Regions from separate parts of the Campylobacter sp. MG1 genome, predicted to be linked through region 1. Evidence: riboswitches for the same ligand, from Rfam matches in the RefSeq annotation. Region 1 holds a riboswitch; the other holds the start of a gene.
What was found. Region 1 has a riboswitch for thiamine pyrophosphate ahead of NY022_RS03175 (cytosine permease). Riboswitches for the same ligand answer to the same signal wherever they lie in the genome.
Positions count from the first base shown of each region.

Region 2: it holds a riboswitch for thiamine pyrophosphate, as region 1 does, so the genes downstream of both, NY022_RS04000 (ABC transporter permease) here and NY022_RS03175 (cytosine permease) in region 1, are expected to answer to the same signal.

Region 1 covers NZ_JANYME010000003.1:52,203-56,008, forward strand. The annotation lists gene NY022_RS03160 (hypothetical protein) at 1-57, opposite strand, end outside; gene thiE (thiamine phosphate synthase) at 33-650, opposite strand; gene thiM (hydroxyethylthiazole kinase) at 634-1,428, opposite strand; gene NY022_RS03175 (cytosine permease) at 1,391-2,524, opposite strand; TPP riboswitch at 2,568-2,668, opposite strand; gene NY022_RS03180 (glycosyltransferase family 25 protein) at 2,686-3,288, opposite strand; gene NY022_RS03185 (glycosyltransferase family 25 protein) at 3,272-3,406, opposite strand; gene nusB (transcription antitermination factor NusB) at 3,444-3,806, opposite strand, start outside.
Region 2 covers NZ_JANYME010000003.1:199,358-203,163, forward strand. The annotation lists gene NY022_RS03990 (catalase) at 1-686, opposite strand, end outside; gene NY022_RS03995 (YigZ family protein) at 776-1,375, opposite strand; TPP riboswitch at 1,426-1,525, shown strand; gene NY022_RS04000 (ABC transporter permease) at 1,513-2,247, shown strand; gene NY022_RS04005 (ABC transporter substrate-binding protein) at 2,250-3,221, shown strand; gene NY022_RS04010 (ATP-binding cassette domain-containing protein) at 3,205-3,806, shown strand, end outside.

The sequences.
Region 1 (3,806 bases):
AACGCTATCAATGATTACGCCATCAAGGTCAATTATAAAAGAGAAATCTTTTTCCATAATTTTTCGCAATTTGCTTTATAATTTTGATTTTCATAAATCGCACTTATACAAGCTATATTTTTTATTTTAAATTCTTTTAAATTGTCTATATTTTGATAATTTAATCCTCCTATTGCAACTTTAGGCATGTTTATTTCTTGCACTATTTTTATTAGGTCATTTTTGCTTAGCATTTTTGCATCTTTTTTAGTATTGCTCTCATAAATTGCTCCAATGCCTAGATAATTCGCTCCTAATTTTAAGCCTTTTAACGCTTCTTCATAATTACTTGCACTTATTCCTAAAAACATATTTTTTGGTATTTTTAGATTTTTGTTTATATCGCTTTGTCCTAGATGAATACCATCAGCATTTAGCTTAATTGCAAGGTCTAAATCATCGTTTATTATTAAAGCTACTTTTTTTATTTCACAAAGATTTTTTAATTTTAAAAGTGTATTAAGGCTATAATTATTCGCTTTATTTCTTACTTGAAAGCAAGTTACATGATTTGCAAATAAAATCTCACAAATATCTAATAATTCATCTTCTTTAGTGTATATATCATCACTAATTGCATAAAATCTTAAAATTTCATCTAAGTTTTTCAATTTTTATCCTTTCTTTTATGGTAATTCCATCAATTTTGCTTAACTCATCAATTAAGTGCATTTTAAACGACATAGTGCCATTTGCTTTAGTTTCGGCTATTTCAGCACTTATGTTAAATGCACTTATGCCTGTGATTACGGCATTTAATTTATCATCATTTGCCCCTACAAAAACGGCTAAGATATTGCCTAGCATACAACCTGCACCTGTGATTTTTGTCTGCATTGCCGAACCATTGCTTAGCATAAAAACATTTGTTTCATTGATGATAAAATCATTTTTACCTGTGATTACCAAAATAGTTTTATGTTTTTTAGCAAAATCAATGTATTTTTCTAAATCATTTTGATTTATTTCATCACTACTATCACAGCCACTTGTATTTAATGTCTTATTTACTAGATAATTTATCTCGCTTGCATTGCCTTTAATTACACAAAACTTTATATTTTGTATTAAATATTTACATAAATTATTTCTTGCATTACTAACTCCTGCTGCAACGGGGTCAAAAACAATAGGAATATTTAATTCATTTGCCTTTAAGGCTGCGTTTTTATGGGCTTTTATTAGATTGTCGTTTAACTGCCCGATATTTAGCAAAACCGCATTACTAATTGTAACAATTTCGCCAACTTCTTCATAAAAATCTCCCATAATAGGTGAGCCACCAACAGCTAAAATAGCGTTAGCTGAGTCATTTATCGTTACATAATTTGTAATACTTTCTACTAAAGTTTTATGATTTCTTGTTTTTTGCATAATGTTTTGATACATATTCTCCTCCTAAGGTTAAAATTAAAATGATTAAAAAAGTTAAAATTGATGCTAAAAAATCAAAATAAATCAGTATTTGATAAATTAAAAATCCAATAAACCAAATTAAAAAATTTAATTTAGCTGAATTTTTTAGTTTAAAACAATATACACATACCATAACCGATGCCATAGGTAAAAATACTGAACTTAATGTATATAAAAAATTTTCATATAAAGAAAAAGGTATAAAAATAGCTATTAATAAAGCAATAAATATTATTAATAAAATTGTAATTTTATTACCAAATTTATTATTTATATTTTTAATACTTTCATTAGCTGAAAAAATGTCTAAATATGTTGTTGTTATTGTTGAAAAAATAATCAAAAATATTATTAACATTGATAATTTTAAAGTGATTAAAAAACTAGAAAGGTCGTTATAGTATTTCATAGTTAAATATCCAATTATATACATAAGTGAACTTCCTAGAAAATACGCGACTGAAGCTACTAAACTATCTTTTATTGGATTTTTAAAATATTTTGTATAATCACCAACTAATGCAAGCCAAGAAATTGGCATAGCAATACTTAGTTCAATAGCATTTATCAAGTTTATTTTATTAACTTCTATTTGGTTTAAATTAAGATTAATTAAGTTATAAAAAATATAAATTACTATCAAAAAAAGTATGCAAACTATAAAATTATTTATTAACATTAATAAATTTTGTTTTAAGAATAGCCATATTATTAAAAGTGATGATAATAAAATTGCTACTAAGTTAAAATTTGTATTTGGATATAGTCCATTTAGTAGTATTGCTGCACTCATAATCATAACTGCACTCCAGCAAATTAAAGCTAGAAAATTGCAAAATGAAAAGAATATTTTGCCATTTTGTGAGTAAAAATATTTAAGACTACCCATAGCATTGCATTTTAGTTTAGTGCTAATATACATCATAGCAAAAAATAAAATTCCACCTAAAAAATGTCCAAAAAATATAGCAAATAAAGAATCACTTAAAATAAGACCTGAAAATAAACTACCGGCTTCAATTTCAGCTAGCGAAATACTAGCTCCAAGCCACAAGAAAAAATTACCCATACAACTCTCCATAAAATCAATTTATGGGAATGCTAAGAAAGGATTAGAAAATTTTGCATCTCCCTACGCTGGCATTACCCAAACAGGTTCAAAGGGTCAAGACTATTACGCCTACTCTCAGCTTTCGCTCCCCTAAAAATTGTGATTTTAAATTTAAAAGATTAATATTTATAAAATAATCTAAAAAATAAAGTACGGATAAAAATTAAAGATTTAAAAATTTCTCTTGTGATTTTTTTAACTACAAGAACATTATAATCCTTATGTAAAATCGTACTTTCGCTATAATTTTCACTCACTAATAATGGCTGATAAAGTATAGTTAAAACACCGTGTAAACCGAAAGTATCCATATAATCATCTACAGGATAAACCCAATATCTAGCATATTTTATAAATTTCTTAGCAGCATTAGGTTTTAATAAATATGCTTGGGCTCCACTTAATTTTTTATATGTTTTATAAAAATTATTATTAATTTTATATATTTTTTTATCAAATAATTTATATAATCTTACATAATCATATTTTGAATTTAAAATTAAATTTAATGTATTTTCATTAAATTCATCACTGAATTTTAAATCATCTTCTAATACAATAATAGGCTCATTTTCTTCTATACATTTTTGCCATAACAAAAAATGTGATGCAAAGCATGCTCTTTCACAATCAGTTAATGCTCTACCTAAAATATAAGTAAATAAAGAGTTTTCGTAGTATTTTTTAAATTTTACAAACTCGTTATTACCCCCCCCGACCATCAATGGCATTAAAAAATATGAATTTATCTTTCATATTTTGTGGTAATTTTTCTATCTCTTTATTCATTTTTTCAAATCTATCTACGGAAGTTTTTAAATTTATAACATAAATATTCATAAAAATCCTTAACAAATTTTAGTCAAGTTTAACTTGACTAATTTCTAACTTTATCTAATACACCATTAATAAGCTTAGGTGCATTATCACTTGCATATTCTTTAGCTAGTTCAATAGCTTCATTTATAACAACAGCTTTATCTGTTTTTGTAAAAAGCAATTCATAAACACCAAGTCTTAAAATAGCTTTTTCCATACCACCTAAATTACTAACTTCATTGCTTTCTAAAATACCTTTTAAACACTCATCTATTTTTAATAGATTTGCTTGAACGCCGTTAAATAATTCTAAAGCCCATTCACGAATAGCATTTCTTATTTTATGCTCTTCTAAATAATCATTTACATGCTCACTATTTTGAACATAATCAAATGAATACAATAAACTTACAACCGTTTT
Region 2 (3,806 bases), 150 kb from region 1:
ATTTTTTCTGCTTCTTCATTTGTTAAGCACTTAATTCCTTGTTTGGTTTTAAAGTGAAATTTAACCCAAAATCTTTCATTTTTATCATTAATAAACGAATAAGTATGAGAACCATATCCATTCATATGACGATATGATGCAGGAATTCCTCTATCACTCATAAGAATTGTTACTTGATGTAGTGCTTCAGGAGTTAAAGTCCAAAAATCCCACGCAGCATTATTGCTTCTTAAATGAGTTCTTGGGTCTCTTTTTTGAGTATGAATAAAATCAGGGAATTTATAAGCATCTCTTAAGAAAAATGTAGGGGTATTATTACCTACTAAATCCCAAATACCTTCTTTTGTATAAAACTTAATTGCAAAACCACGAACATCTCTTTCAGCATCAGCTGCACCTGCTTCACCTGCAACTGTTGAAAAGCGTAAGAAAAGTGGAGTAACTTCACCCTTAGCAAAAACTTTTGCTTTTGTATATTTGCTAATATCTTGTGTTATTCTTAATTCTCCATAAGCTCCACTTCCTTTTGCATGAACTGCACGCTCTGGAATTCTTTCTCTATTTTGATGAGCAAGTTTTTCAATCAATTGATAATCTTGCATTAAAAGCGGTCCCATTGCACCTGCACTAAGTGAGTTTTGATTTGAACCTATTGGGTTACCAAAATCCGTTGTTAATTGTTTCATTATATCTCCTTTTAAAAATTATAATAGAATAATATTTTTAAAAGGATAATAGATAGTAAATAATAAAAATTACTATTTAAAAATTATTTCTATATTTTTACTAATTCAATTCTTAAATCTTTAATTTTAAATTCTAATAATTTTAATTCATCTTCGCTCAAATGTAATGTAAAAAACACATTATGCAAAAACTCTTTATCATAAGATATATTAAGATTATCAAGTATATAACTAAATTTATTGACCATTGCATAATCAATTTCTACTAAATAATCATCTTTTTTTATATATATAGATAAATAATTATTTTTTATAGCTTCATTTATTCCCAAATTTACACTTAAAGAATAAGCTCTAACAAGTCCACCTACTCCAAGTAAAGTTCCACCAAAATATCTAACAATATAACAAACACAATTAATAATATCAGCACCTCTTAAAACATTAAGTGCTGGTGTGCCACTACTTCCTTTAGGTTCACCATCATCACTTTGATTTTCAACAATTTGTCCAAATTCATTCAATACCCTAGAAGCATATACAACATGAACACATTTAAAATGAATTTCTCTTAATTCCTCTTGCCTAATTCTTACATTCTGATCTATACTAAACGGTTCAAAATAAGTTAAAAATTTAGAACCTTTTATTTCGTGAATTGCTGTTACATTGTTTGTTAATATTTTCATTTTAAACCCTTAAAATTGCTTTACATTATTCATTATATTATAAAATGATAATTAGTTTTTAGGGGAGCTTAATTGCTGAGAGTGGGTTTAGCCCTTACCCTTAGAACCTGATTGGATAATTCCAGCGAAGGGAAAAAATGAAAAAATATTCTAGTATAATTTTTTGGCTATGTTTTTTAATAATATGGCAAATTACTAAAGATTTTAATATACTACCTCAGTATATAATTCCGTCACCTAAAGAAATATTCTTAGCGTTTATAAAAAACTATAGTAATTTAATTTTTCATACAAAAATTACCTTAATTGAAACATTTTTAGGATTATTTTTTGGAATAATAATCGCTTGTATTTTAGCTTTTGTAATGAATAAATTTGAATTAATTTATAAGATAATATATCCATTTTTCATTGTCTTGCAAACAATTCCGACTATTGCTATAGCACCAATTTTAGTATTATGGCTAGGATATAATATGTTACCGAAAATAGTTTTAATAACTATAACAACAATATTTCCTATATTAATAAATGTATTAGATGGATTAAAAAATATTGATAAAGACTATATAACTTTATTAAAAACAATGAATGCAAATGATAGGCAAATTTTATGGCATTATAAAATTCCTTGCACACTTCCTTATTTTTTTTCAGGACTTAGAGTAAGTGTTAGTTACTCTTATATTAGTGCTGTTGTTAGTGAGTGGCTTGGTGGATTTGAAGGGCTTGGAGTATATATGATTCAATCTAAAAAATTATTTATGTATGATAATATGTTTGCTATTATTGTTTTAATTTCTACACTTAGCTTAATTAGTATAAAAATCACAAAAATTATTGAAAAATTAATATGTAAATGGAGGGAGTAAATATGAAAAAAATTTTATCGTTTTTGGTTTTAATATTATTTATTGCTTGTTCTAAAAATAATGAAAATAATTTAGAACAAGTAGATTTTATACTTGATTGGGTTCCTAATACTAATCATACAGGACTTTTTGTAGCTATAGAAAAAGGTTATTTTAAAGATGAAAATATAGAACTAAACATAAAATCATCGCCTGAAGATAGCACAAGTGATTTGATTATAAATAATAAGGCTCCTTTTGGAATTTATTATCAAGACTCTATGGCTTCAAAGCTTTCAAAAGGTGCAAATATAACAGCAGTTGCAGCAATAATAGAGCATAATACCTCAGGTTTATTATCACTAAAAGAAAATAATATTGTTTTGCCTAAAGATATGATAAACAAAAAATATGGTAGCTGGAATGACCCAGTTGAAATAGCTATGATAAAACATATTTTAAGCAAAAATAATATAAATTCAAATGATATTGTTTTTATCCCTAATGTAGATAGTAATTCAATATCAAGTCTTCAAAATAAATTATTTGACTTTTGCTGGGTATTTTATGGTTGGGATGTTGTTTTGGCAAATATAATGGGTGTTAAAACAAATTTTTATTATATGAAAGATTTTGATGAAAAACTTGATTACTATTCGCCAATAATAATAGCTAATAATGATTATTTAAAAAATAATAAAGAACAAGCAAAAAAAGTATTAAAAGCTATAAAAAAAGGCTATATTTATGCTATTAATAATCCTAAGGAATCTGCTGAAATTTTAATAAAATACGCACCCGAATTAAAAGCAAAAAAAGAATTTATACTATTATCTCAAAGTTATTTATCAAAACAATATGCAAGTAATCCTTTTAAATGGGGAGAATTTGATGCTAATAGATGGAATAAGTTTTACGAATGGTTAAATGAAACTAAAATATTACAAAATACTATTCCTTTAAATTTAGGATTTAGCAATGAATATATTAAATAAATTAATTATTCAAAATCTTAATTTTTCATATAAAGATAAAGAAATTTTAAAAAATATAAATTTAGAATTAAAAAAAGGCGAAATAGTAAGTATTTTAGGAGAAAGTGGATGTGGCAAAACAACTATGTTTAACCTAATAGCTGGAATTTTACCTAACAATAATGCAATAATAATCAACCAAGAAAATGATGAGCTTATAAAAATAGGATATATGCAACAAAAAGACTTATTATTAGAACATAAAAATATAGAAGAAAATATAATGTTGCCTATGATAATTAACAATTTTAACAAACAAGAAGCACTAAAAAGGGCTAATGAAATTTTAGCCGAATTTAATATGCTAGATTGTAAAAACAAATACCCTAAAGAGCTAAGCGGTGGGATGAAACAAAGAATAGCTTTTATTAGAACAATGGTAATTAAGGCAAGTATTTATCTACTAGATGAACCGTTTAATGCACTTGATACAATTACAAAAATTCAAATACATAAGTGGTTTAAAACTATACAAAAAAAATATAAACTAAGCACTCTAATAATCACACATGATATTGATGAAGCCTTAAATTTAAGCGATAAAAT